One region of the Streptomyces deserti genome, then DNA from elsewhere that is predicted to be linked to it. Evidence: riboswitches for the same ligand, from Rfam matches in the RefSeq annotation. Region 1 holds a riboswitch; each other region holds the start of a gene.
What was found. Region 1 has a riboswitch for cyclic di-AMP ahead of ACYVMZ_RS25755 (LysM peptidoglycan-binding domain-containing protein). Riboswitches for the same ligand answer to the same signal wherever they lie in the genome.

Region 1 (3,775 bases):
GGTCGCGTTCGTCGAAGACGAACCGCAGCTCGCCGACCTGGCGGCCCAGCCTGCGCTCCTTGGCGAGGGTGGTCTTCAGGAACTTCGGCGACTGGGCGCGCAGCACGGACTCGTAGGTCTCGTAGCCCTTCTCCACGTCGATGACGTACGTGGCGTGCTCCTCGGCCGCGTACGGCACGAACAGGCGCTGCTCGGCCTCCAGGTTGTCGAAGGCGTAGCTCGACACCGAGCAGGCCCGCAGCAGTGCGCCGGTGTCCACGCGCAGGCCGGGCCGCAGCACCGCGCCCTGGCTGTCCGACACCCCGAGCCCGATCGCCCGGCCCTGCCCCAACGGGCCCCGCTCGTACGGCAGGAAGCCGACCGGCTCCAGTCCCTCGTACAGCACCGCGACCCGGGCCTGCGGCCGTACGCGGCCCACGGCGTCGGTGAACTCCGGTTCCATGAACGGGTTGCGCGGCGCCTGTGAGCCGGCGCGCAGCTCCCGCCAGCGCTCCCTTTCCCCCTCGCCGAGCTCTTCGGGCCTCAGCACGCGCATGCGGCCACTGGGTCCACTGCTCAACCCGACCCCCCGATCAAGTCCCCCCTGGACACATGGAAGGTACCGCCCGAGACCGCCCTGACGGTAGGTAGCGGAGCATGTTGATGCCAACTGGTGCAGAGACCTTCAACCGGACGGTAGTCGGCTATGCCGGAAACCGCCCTGTGGGCGCGTGACTGGCGGGCGTCCGGGGGCCGGTGCGCGGTGAGTCGGGCGGGCGCGTTGTCCGTATTCTCTGATCATGGCCGCTCCCACCGCGTATTCACTCATCGCCACCGACCTGGACGGAACGCTGCTGCGCGGCGACGACACCCTCTCCGACCGGTCCCTCGCCGCGCTCGCGCGGGTGGCGCGGGCCGGTGCCCAGCACCTCGTGGTGACGGGACGCCCGGCACCGAGAGTGCGGCCGCTCCTCGACGACCTCGGCTGCGGGGGGCTCGCGGTGTGCGGGCAGGGCGCGCAGGTGTACGACGCCGGCGCGGACCGTCTGCTGTGGTCCGTCACCCTGGACCGGGAGCTGGCCGAGACCGCGCTGGAGAAGATCGAGGCCGAGGTGGGGGAGGTGTACGCCGCGGTCGACCAGGACGGGGTCGACGGGCTCACGCTCATCGAGCCGGGCTATCTGATGCCGCACCCGACCCTGCCCGCGCTGCGGGTCGGGCGGCGCGAGGACCTGTGGTGCGCGCCGATCAGCAAGGTGCTGCTGCGCCATCCCCGCCTGTCCGACGACGAGTTGGCGGCGACGGCGCGTTCGGTGGTGGGGTCGCTCGCGACGGTCACCATGTCGGGGCCGGGGACCGTCGAACTCCAGCCGTGCGGCATCACCAAGGCGACCGGTCTCGCGCTGGCCGCCGAGCACCTGGGGCTGGGCCCGGCGGGGACCATCGCCTTCGGCGACATGCCCAACGACATCCCCATGTTCGACTGGGCCGCCCACGGCGTCGCCATGGCCAACGCCCACCCGGAACTCAAGGCGAGGGCGGACGAGATCACCCTGTCGAACGAGGACGACGGCATCGCCGTCGTCCTCGAGCGACTGTTTCCCGACGGGTAGGGCCTAGTACGGGCCGAAGACGTTGTCGATCGAGCCGTACCGCTGGGCCGCGTAGTTGCAGGCCGCGGTGATGTTCGCGACCGGGTCGTACGGGTCCCAGGACGTGCCGGGCACGTGGTAGGCCTGGAAGGTCGGGTCGATGACCTGCAGGAGGCCCTTGGACGGGGTGCCGGCGGCGGCGTTGGAGTCCCAGTTGTTGATGGCCAGGGGGTTGCCGGACGACTCCCGCATGATGTTGCGGTAAATACCGTCGTACGTCCCGGGAATTCCCTTCTGCGCCATGATGTCCAGGGCTTCGCGGATCCAGCCGTCGAGGTTGTTCGCGTAGGTCTTCGCGGCGGCCGGGGTGGCCTTGGCGACGGATCCGGCGGCCTGCGTGGCCGGCTTGGCGGCCGTGGACGACTTGGTCGCCTTGTCCGCCGCGCTCGCCTTCTTGGCGGCGTCCGCCTTCGTCGTCGTCACCTTCAGCTTCTGACCCGGGCGGATCAGCTGCGGGTCGCCGCCGACGGTCGCGCGGTTGTCCTTGTAGAGCTGACGCCATCCGCCGCTCACGTCGTACCTGTCGGCGATCCGGTAGAGGGTGTCGCCCTTGACCACGGTGTACGTGAGGGACTTGGCCGCCTGCGCGGCCTGGGGCGCCACCTGGGCGGCGACGGGGGCGATCTGGGGCGGCTGGGCGGCGTTCGCGGTCGTGGCGCCCATGAGGGGGAGCGAGAGCGCCGCGCCGCCGGTGCCGGCGGCGACGACACCTCGGGTGAGCAGGTTGGTTCTGGGGCGGCGGTGCTTAGCTCGTCCAGGCATGCTGAAGTTCCTCTCCGACGCCTGCGAGGTGAGCTGTCGGGTTCGGGCGGGAGGTGCCCGGCCGCGGGCGCGGCTTCACCCCTAGCCGTTCCGGGCATGCCTGGAACGGCGACTTACCTGGGTCCCCCGCTCCTGCCGTGCGTGAGTGAAGTGGTCATTGGGGCACGGGCGGCGGCAGGATTCGGCGTCCGCCCGGCAGGCCCGGAACGTATGCGAGAGCACATGCCGGGAACAAGTGCCGGAATCACAGAACATGCCGGTTGATCTTGCCGTGAGGCATATGGGGTGCTTGATCCTTTGCGGTCGCCAAGCCCAACTGGCGTTCCCGGGAAGGCGAAACGGTGAGGTGTGGCGCGGTGAGGCGCGTGAGGCGAAAGTGACTTACTTCACTGATCACGAGCCCGGCGAGCATTTTCCCCTCAAGGGGAATTCGCTTGCTATTTGCGGCAAATCGGGCGGCGCGGGCAGGATGGCCCGCATGTCGAGGTGTGGCCCGGGGTGTGGATCGCTGCTTCCCGGCAAGGCGATCAATGACTGTTCTTATCAGCTGATCAGAAACATGACGGGCGTGATCCGATATGGCCCGGCCTGTAACCCCGGGCGCTCGCGGTGATCGAAACGTGACCGGATACGCTGACTTGAGTGATGGCAGCGACCTATCGACAAACCGTGTAATCGCCAGTAGACACCAGCAGACAGGAGACCCCTCGTGACCGTCGTCGGGCCGTTCGGGCTGAGCGTGCGGGACCAGGCTCTGGAAGCCGATGTCCAGGCCGGATTGGCGGCTGTCGAGGAAGGGCTGCTCGAAGCCACCAAGAGTGAGGTGCCCTTCATCACGGAGGCCGCCCAGCACCTGGTGCGGGCCGGTGGCAAGCGGTTCCGGCCACTGCTGGTGATGCTCTCCGCGCGGTTCGGCGACCCGTACGCGCCCGGGATCGTGCCGTCGGCCGTCGTCGTGGAGCTCACCCACCTCGCCACGCTGTACCACGACGACGTGATGGACGAGGCGGCCGTGCGGCGCGGGGTGCCGAGCGCGAACACGCGCTGGGGCAACTCCGTCGCGGTCCTCACCGGCGACTTCCTCTTCGCGCGTGCCTCGCAGATCCTCGCCGACCTCGGGCCGGAGGCGGTCCGGGTGCAGGCCGTCGCGTTCGAGCGGCTGGTCACCGGGCAGATCCTGGAGACCGCCGGCCCGCAGGACGGGCGGGACCCGGTCGACCACTACCTGGACGTGCTGGGCGGCAAGACCGGTTCGCTGGTGGCGGTGTCGTGCCGGTTCGGCGCGATGATGTCCGGGGCCGACGAGACGGTCGTGGACGTGCTGACCCAGTACGGCGAGCGGCTCGGCGTCGCCTTCCAGCTCGCCGACGACGTCCTGGACA
Region 2 (3,775 bases), on a different contig from region 1:
TGCCCCGCGAGGACCAGGACGACTTCCGCGACTGGGCGGGCATGATGATCCGCCACCAGGGCGGCCCCCGGGGCGGTGTCGCGCGGTCCGTGAAGAAGATGCGGGGCTATCTCGCCGACCTCATCCACCGCAAGCGCCAGGCCCTGCCCGCCGAACCCGTCCCCGGCGAGGACCTCATCTCCGGCCTCATCCGCGCCTCCGACCACGGCGAGCACCTCACCGAGAACGAGGCCGCCGCCATGGCCTTCATCCTTCTCTTCGCGGGGTTCGAGACCACCGTCAACCTCATCGGCAACGGCACGTACGCCCTGCTCACGCACCCCGACCAGCGCGCCCGTCTGCAGCGTTCCCTCGCCGCGGGCGAACGCGAGCTGCTCGAGACCGGCGTCGAGGAACTCCTCCGCTACGACGGCCCCGTCGAGCTCGCCACCTGGCGGTTCGCCACCCGGCCGCTCACCATCGGCGGGCAGGACATCGCACCCGGCGACCCCGTCCTCGTCGTCCTGGCCGCCGCGGACCGGGATCCGGAACGGTTCGCCGATCCCGATGTCCTGGACCTCTCCCGCCGCGACAACCAGCACCTCGGATACGGCCACGGCATCCACTACTGCCTGGGCGCCCCGCTCGCCCGCCTGGAGGGCCAGACCGCGCTCGCCACGCTCCTCACCCGCCTCCCGGACCTCCGGCTCGCGGCGGACCCGGCCGAGCTGCGCTGGCGCGGCGGCCTCATCATGCGCGGACTGCGCACCTTGCCGGTCACCTTCACACCCCTCCATCAGGGCAAAAGTGACACGCCTTCAACTCTGTGATCTTCACGTGATCTGCGCGGCATGAACTTGTGACAAGTGATCGTCTGCCGATACGTTCACCCATCGGCGCGGCGCCCCCGGCACCACCCGCCGCGCCGGTCACCGCTGTCTCGCGAAAGGTCTCCGTATGCTCTCCGGGAACGGTCGTCACCGTCGCCCCCGCCAGGCTCCGGCTCTCCTCGTAGCGGCCGGAGTGACCGGCTCCGCCATCGCGATCCCGTTGCTCGGGGCCACCGGCGCGAGCGCGGCCGACGGTACGACCTGGGACCGGGTCGCGGACTGTGAGACCGGCGGCGCCTGGAGCCAGAACAGCGGCAACGGCTACTACGGCGGCCTGCAGCTGTCCCAGGAGGACTGGGACAAGTACGGCGGCCTCGACTACGCCGCGAGCCCCGACCTGGCCAGCCGTTCCCAGCAGATAGCCGTCGCCGAGAGAATCCTCGCCGACCAGGGGGTCGGCGTCTGGCGCACCTGCGGACTGCTCGCCGGTCTGGACAAGGACTCGTCCTCGGCCGACATCGACACCGGGGTGGCGAGCGATACGTCCGGGTCGTCCGACTCGTCCAACTCGTCGGGTTCATCGGCATCGCCGGATTCGCCCGGCCTGCTCGACTCCCTGGATTCCTCCAGCTCCTCCAGCTCCTCCGGCTCTTCCGACTCCTCCGCTTCGTCGCCCGAGTCGACCTCCCCTTCCCCGTCGTCCGACGGGGCGTCGAACACCGGGGACGAATCGGCCAAGTCCGGCACGTCCTCCGCGTCCACGCCCACGGCTGACCCGGAGAGCGAATACCCGGACAACTCGGGTCATAACGGCGGCTCTTCGGCGCTGACCGACACCGGCGCGACCGACACCGGCGCGACCGACCCCGGGGCATCCGGCACCGGCCGGCACCGCGGCCCCAGCGCGGACGAGGCCGCGGGCGACGGGCGTACGGCCGAACCGGCGGGCCGGCACGCCTCGCGCGGTGACGCGGCCGCGCGCGACGCGATGGACGGCTCGTACACCGTGCGTCCCGGGGACAGCCTGTGGTCCATCTCCGACTCCCTTGACCTCAGCGGGGGATGGCGCGCGCTCTACGTGGAGAACGAGAAGGTCATCGGCGCCGACCCGGACCTCATCCGCCCCGGTCAGACGCTTCAAGTCGGGGTCGAACCGGGCGAAAAGTAGCGGCGGTTCGCGGTGAATGTCCCATGTAAGAGCGATGAGAGATAGATCTCAGAAGCCCTGATCGTCTTTGAAATTCCGCGGATCGCGTGTCTACGGTCGTGACCGCTCGCCATCGCGGGCCCCGGCTGCCGCAACGCCGAATCCTGCCAGCGGCCGCCCGGGAAAAGTCGTCGCGTCAAGCGCCGTAGGCAGGAGCGGGGGACCCAAGGTAAGTGCCGGGCCCAGCAGTTGAGGCTGGTTCCGGCTAGGGGTGAAGCCGTGTCCCGCAAGGGACGCGGCCGGGCAACTCAACCGGCCCGAACCCGACAGCTCACCTCGCAGGCGTCGGTGAGGGGATCCATTCATGCTGTTTTCCGGCAAGGGCAAGCACCGTCGTCCGTCCAAGGCCACCCGCGCCCTCGCGCTCGCCGGTGTCACCGGCGCCGCCGTCGCCGCCCCGCTGATGGCGGCCGGCAACGCCTCCGCCGCCACCGCCTCCGAGTGGGAGGCCGTCGCCCAGTGCGAGTCCGGCGGCAACTGGTCCATCAACACCGGCAACGGCTACTACGGCGGTCTGCAGTTCTCCGCCTCCACCTGGGCCGCGTACGGCGGCACGAAGTACGCCTCCACCGCCGACCAGGCCACCAAGGCGCAGCAGATCGAGATCGCCGAGAAGGTCCTCGCGGGCCAGGGCAAGGGTGCCTGGCCGGTCTGCGGCAAGAACCTGTCCAGCGCCGCCTACACCGGCGGCTCCGCCGACAGCGGCTCGGGCTCCTCGAACAGCACGGCCACCCGGGAGACCGAGCAGCAGCCGGCCTCCCGCTCCGCCGAGCGCCCGGCCCAGACCCAGAAGAGCCAGAAGACCGTCACCACCCCGACCGGCAAGAAGGTCAAGAAGGGTGACGGCGAGTACAAGGTCGTCGAGGGCGACACCCTCAGCTCGATCGCCCAGGAGCACGACGTCAAGGGCGGCTGGGAGAAGCTGTTCGAGCTGAACAAGGGCATCGTCGAGGACGCCAACCTCATCTACCCGGGCCAGCAGCTGCACCTGAAGTAAGCCCGAAGCAGGCCTGAAGCAAGAGGGCGCTGCTCCCCCTGACTCCCCGCCCCGGTGCGCGTTCCCCCGTACGCGCCGGGGCGGGGTTTTTCACGCGGTCGTGCGGGTTTTTCACGCGGTCGTGGGGAGAGCGTGCGACCCCGTCTTTGTTCCGTTCGGAAACAATTTACTCTCGGTTCTGTCCATGGGGTGGGCGACCGGCTGGCCGATCGCCCCGGGCCGGTTAGGCTCATCTCGCAGAACCACACGGTTCACCTCACAGAGCCATCGCGGTCCTGCCAACCCGCGTCACATCCCACGAAGGAGATGCTCGTGCCGTCCATCGACGTCGTCGTAGCCCGGGAAATCCTGGACTCCCGAGGCAATCCCACGGTCGAGGTCGAGGTCGGCCTCGACGACGGCAGCACCGGTCGTGCCGCCGTCCCGTCCGGCGCCTCCACGGGCGCCTTCGAGGCCATCGAGCTCCGCGACGGCGACTCGAACCGCTACATGGGCAAGGGTGTCGAGAAGGCCGTCCTCGCCGTCATCGAGCAGATCGGCCCGGAGCTGGTCGGTTACGACGCCACCGAGCAGCGCCTGATCGACCAGGCGATGTTCGACCTGGACGCCACCGACAACAAGGGCTCCCTCGGCGCCAACGCCATCCTCGGTGTCTCGCTCGCCGTCGCCCACGCCGCCTCCGAGGCCAGCGACCTCCCGCTCTTCCGCTACCTGGGCGGTCCCAACGCGCACCTGCTGCCGGTGCCGATGATGAACATCCTG
Region 3 (3,775 bases), on a different contig from region 1:
ACCGCGTACGTCAGCCGGCTACGCGTGATCTTCAGCTGCTCGGCCAGGCCGGTCATGCGCAGCCGCCGCTCCGGGGCCTCCGAGAGGACGGCCAGGATGGAGTAGTACAGGTGCGGCATGCCGGCGTCCTGCTGGAGCTGCCGGTCGATCGCATCCTCCAGGAGCAGTGTGGCGGCGAGGTACGCGCGCCAGGCGCGCTGCTCCTCGGGGGTGAGCCAGCGGGTCGTCATGCCGCCAGTGTAAGTTTGTTTCAAACTTGAACCAAGTCTGCCCGCTCACGACCCACCGGGAAGCGCCGATGCCCCACCCGTACGTCCTGCTGTCCGCCGCCGTCTCCCTCGACGGCTACCTGGACGACACCGGCCCCGAGCGCCTGCTGCTGTCCAGCCCGGCCGACTTCGACCGGGTCGACGAGGTGCGGGCGTCCGTCGACGCGATCCTGGTGGGCGCCGGCACCATCCGCGCGGACAACCCCCGGCTGCTGGTCAACTCGCCCGAGCGGCGCGCCGCCCGCCGCGCCGAGGGCAGGCCCGAGTACCCCCTCAAGGTCACCGTCAGCGGCTCCGGCGACCTGGACCCGACGGCCAACTTCTGGCACACGGGCGGCGAGAAGGTCCTCTACACGACGGACAAGGGCGCCGAACGGGCCCGCGCCCTCGGCATCGCGGCCGACGTCGTCCCGCTCGGCACCGAGCTGGACTGGCGTCGGCTCCTTGCGCACCTGCACGACGTACGGGGCGTACGGCGGCTCATGGTCGAGGGCGGCGGGCAGATCCACACCCAGCTGCTCACCCAGGGCCTCGCCGACGAACTGCAGCTCGTCCTCGCCCCGCTCTTCGTGGGCGACCCGGACGCACCCCGCCTCTTCGGCCCCGGCGGCTACCAGGCGGGCCGGCTGCGCCTGCTGGAGACCCGCCCGATCGGCGACGTCGTCCTCATGCGCTACGTGCCGACGGCTCCGGGCACCGGACGGCTGCCCTCCGCCGCCGACCACCACTGGCTGGCCCTCGCCTGCGACCTGGCGGCGCAGTGCCCGCCGTCGCGGACCGCGTTCAGTGTGGGAGCGGTGGTCGTGGCGGCCGACGGTACGGAGCTGGCCCGGGGGTACTCCCGGGAGGGCGGCGATCCGGTCGTGCACGCGGAGGAGGCGGCGCTCGCCAAGACCGACCCGACCGACCCGCGCCTGGCCACCGCGACGGTCTACAGCAGCCTGGAGCCCTGCGCCCGCCGGGCCTCCCGGCCCGCGCCCTGCGCCCGGCTGATCCTGGACGCCGGAGTGCGCCGGGTCGTCACGGCCTGGCGTGAGCCGGACACGTTCGTGGCGGGGGCCGACGGGAGCGGTCTGCTGGCCGCCGCAGGTGCCGAGGTCGTCGTCCTCCCGGAGCACGAGGAGCGGGCCAAGGCCCCGAACCGCCACCTGCTGACCGGCCCCCCGGCCGTCTGAAAACGCCTGGCTCCGGACCGGAAAACCGCCGGTGAAGGGCGGTGGACGGGTATGTGTGTGCTCACCGTCCCGCGGATGGCGTACACTGGTGACACACCGACGCGGGGTGGAGCAGCTCGGTAGCTCGCTGGGCTCATAACCCAGAGGTCGCAGGTTCAAATCCTGTCCCCGCTACTCAAGGCTCAGGGCCGGAACTCATGGAGTTCCGGCCCTGAGTGTTTCCCGCCCGTCCCCATCCGTCATCGTCCCTGAGGGATCAGTCATCGTCCCTGTGGGTCTCTGAGGGCGGGCAATGATCATTGTCACGTGACGTGAGCGAACCGCCTCGGTCCGCATAACAACTGATACGCCGTCAGGTAACACTGGCCACATGAGACGGGGTCAACTCGCCCGTTTTTCACCGTTCCTGGCAGGTAAGTCCGCGCGAAAATCGTTAATGATCAAGAGGAACAGCTTGGAATCCACACCCCGCGTCTATTAACGTTCGATAACGCAGCGCGGTCGTCCCAGCCGTCACAGGAGACGGCTCCGTGCGCACGCGCCGAATCCCGCGAGGGAACCGGGGAACCACCACCTTGGGGTGAATCGAGCGGATGCCGCCGTGGAAGCACGGCCGGTATACGCGCGTAGGAGACCTTCCCGCTCCGAACCCGTCAGCTAACCCGGTAGGCGGAGACGGAAGGAAAGGAGTACGCCTACGTGGCGTCCAACCGGCCTGCCCCCGAGGCCCCGTTCGTGCCGAGCCAGCGCAGTACCGACACCTTCGGCTACGACGGTTACCGCACCGACGAGGGCCCGTTCCAGGAGTGGAACCCCACCGAGGAGTCCATCCGACCCGTACGCGGCCGGCATCGCGTCACCAAGCAGCGCGGCGGACTCGCCCGCAGCTCCACCGTGCTCGGCGTCGGTGTCATAGCCGCCGTCGGCGCGGGCGGCATGGCCAGCGCCCAGACCGGCAAGCCGCCGGTGTCGATCTCCATGCCCGACCTCCCCAATGTGGGTGCCCTCATCTCCGACGAGGAAACCCCGGAGGGCTCCGCCACCCCGCTCAGCGACATCGGCGTGACCTCCGCCGACACCGAGCAGGGCGCCGCCGGCGCCGGTGAGGCGCTGCGCGCCCGGATCATGGCCCAGGCCGAGCGGCAGCAGCAGCAGGTCGAGAGCAAGGCCGCCGCCGAGGCCGCGGCCGCCGCCGAGAAGGCCGCCAAGGAAGCGGCCGAGAAGGCACAGAAGGAGGCCGAGGCCAAAGCCGCCGCCGCGAAGGCGAAGGCGGAGGAGGAGGCCCGCAAGAAGGCCGAGGCCGAGCGCCTCGCCCAACTGGCCAGGCAGTACGCGCTGCCGACCTCCTCGTACACCATCACCTCCACCTTCGGCCAGGCCGGCGCCTACTGGTCCTCCGGCTACCACACCGGCCTCGACTTCGCGGCGCCCACGGGCACGCTCATCAAGGCCGTCCACAGCGGCACCATCACCCAGGCCGGCTGGGACGGGTCCTACGGCTACAAGACGGTGCTCACCCTCGACGACGGCACGGAGATCTGGTACGCGCACCAGTCCTCCATCAGCGTCAGCGTCGGCCAGAAGGTCAACACCGGCGACGTCATCGGCCGCGTCGGCGCCACCGGCAACGTCACCGGCGCCCACCTCCACCTGGAGGTCCACCCGGACGGCTCCGCCAACGGGGTCGACCCGAGGGCCTGGCTGCAGAGCAAGGGCCTCAACCCCTGAGATCCGCCTGAGCGTTGAGATCCTCCGAGGCGTGAGGTCTTCCGAGACCTGAGATCTCCTGAGATTTACGATCCCTTGGCCGGGCGTGCGGAATGGGCGCGTCCGGCACGGTCGTTGACGAGGAGCATGACGTCTCTTCGCAAGCTCGGCACCTCCGACCTCGAGGTCTTCCCGCTCGCCCTCGGCGGCAACGTATTCGGCTGGACCGCCGACGAGGCGGCCTCCTTCGCCGTCCTCGACGCCTACACGGCCGCCGGCGGCAACTTCGTCGACACCGCCGACGTGTACTCGGCGTGGGCCGAGGGCAACGAGGGAGGCGAGTCCGAGACCCTCATCGGCAAATGGCTCGCCGCGCGCGGCAACCGCCCGGACGTCGTCATCGCCACGAAGGTCAGCCAGCACCCCGAGTACCGGGGCCTGTCCGCCGCCACCATCAAGGCGGCGGCCGACGCCTCCCTGCGCCGCCTCGGCACCGACTACATCGACCTCTACTACACCCACTTCGACCAGCCCGAGGTGCCGGTGGAGGAGATCATCGGCGCGCTGGACGAGCTGGTGAAGGCGGGGAAGGTGCGCCACATCGCCGCCTCCAACATCTCCGCC

Region 2: linked by a shared signal. The riboswitch ahead of ACYVMZ_RS22905 (transglycosylase family protein) and the one ahead of ACYVMZ_RS25755 (LysM peptidoglycan-binding domain-containing protein) in region 1 are both predicted to bind cyclic di-AMP.
Region 3: linked by a shared signal. The riboswitch ahead of ACYVMZ_RS23365 (M23 family metallopeptidase) and the one ahead of ACYVMZ_RS25755 (LysM peptidoglycan-binding domain-containing protein) in region 1 are both predicted to bind cyclic di-AMP.

Annotation. Positions count from the first base shown of each region.
Region 1 is NZ_BAAGRZ010000017.1:147,661-151,435, forward strand. It holds gene ACYVMZ_RS25745 (GNAT family N-acetyltransferase) at 1-535, opposite strand, end outside; gene ACYVMZ_RS25750 (HAD family hydrolase) at 780-1,592, shown strand; gene ACYVMZ_RS25755 (LysM peptidoglycan-binding domain-containing protein) at 1,596-2,393, opposite strand; cyclic di-AMP (ydaO/yuaA leader) riboswitch at 2,397-2,551, opposite strand; gene ACYVMZ_RS25760 (polyprenyl synthetase family protein) at 3,103-3,775, shown strand, end outside.
Region 2 is NZ_BAAGRZ010000014.1:92,372-96,146, reverse strand. It holds gene ACYVMZ_RS22915 (cytochrome P450 family protein) at 1-809, shown strand, start outside; gene ACYVMZ_RS22910 (transglycosylase family protein) at 937-1,977, shown strand; cyclic di-AMP (ydaO/yuaA leader) riboswitch at 2,148-2,316, shown strand; gene ACYVMZ_RS22905 (transglycosylase family protein) at 2,321-3,013, shown strand; gene eno (phosphopyruvate hydratase) at 3,326-3,775, shown strand, end outside.
Region 3 is NZ_BAAGRZ010000015.1:19,347-23,121, reverse strand. It holds gene ACYVMZ_RS23380 (MarR family winged helix-turn-helix transcriptional regulator) at 1-230, opposite strand, end outside; gene ACYVMZ_RS23375 (dihydrofolate reductase family protein) at 299-1,444, shown strand; tRNA gene ACYVMZ_RS23370 (tRNA-Met) at 1,545-1,618, shown strand; cyclic di-AMP (ydaO/yuaA leader) riboswitch at 1,974-2,131, shown strand; gene ACYVMZ_RS23365 (M23 family metallopeptidase) at 2,144-3,172, shown strand; gene ACYVMZ_RS23360 (aldo/keto reductase) at 3,299-3,775, shown strand, end outside.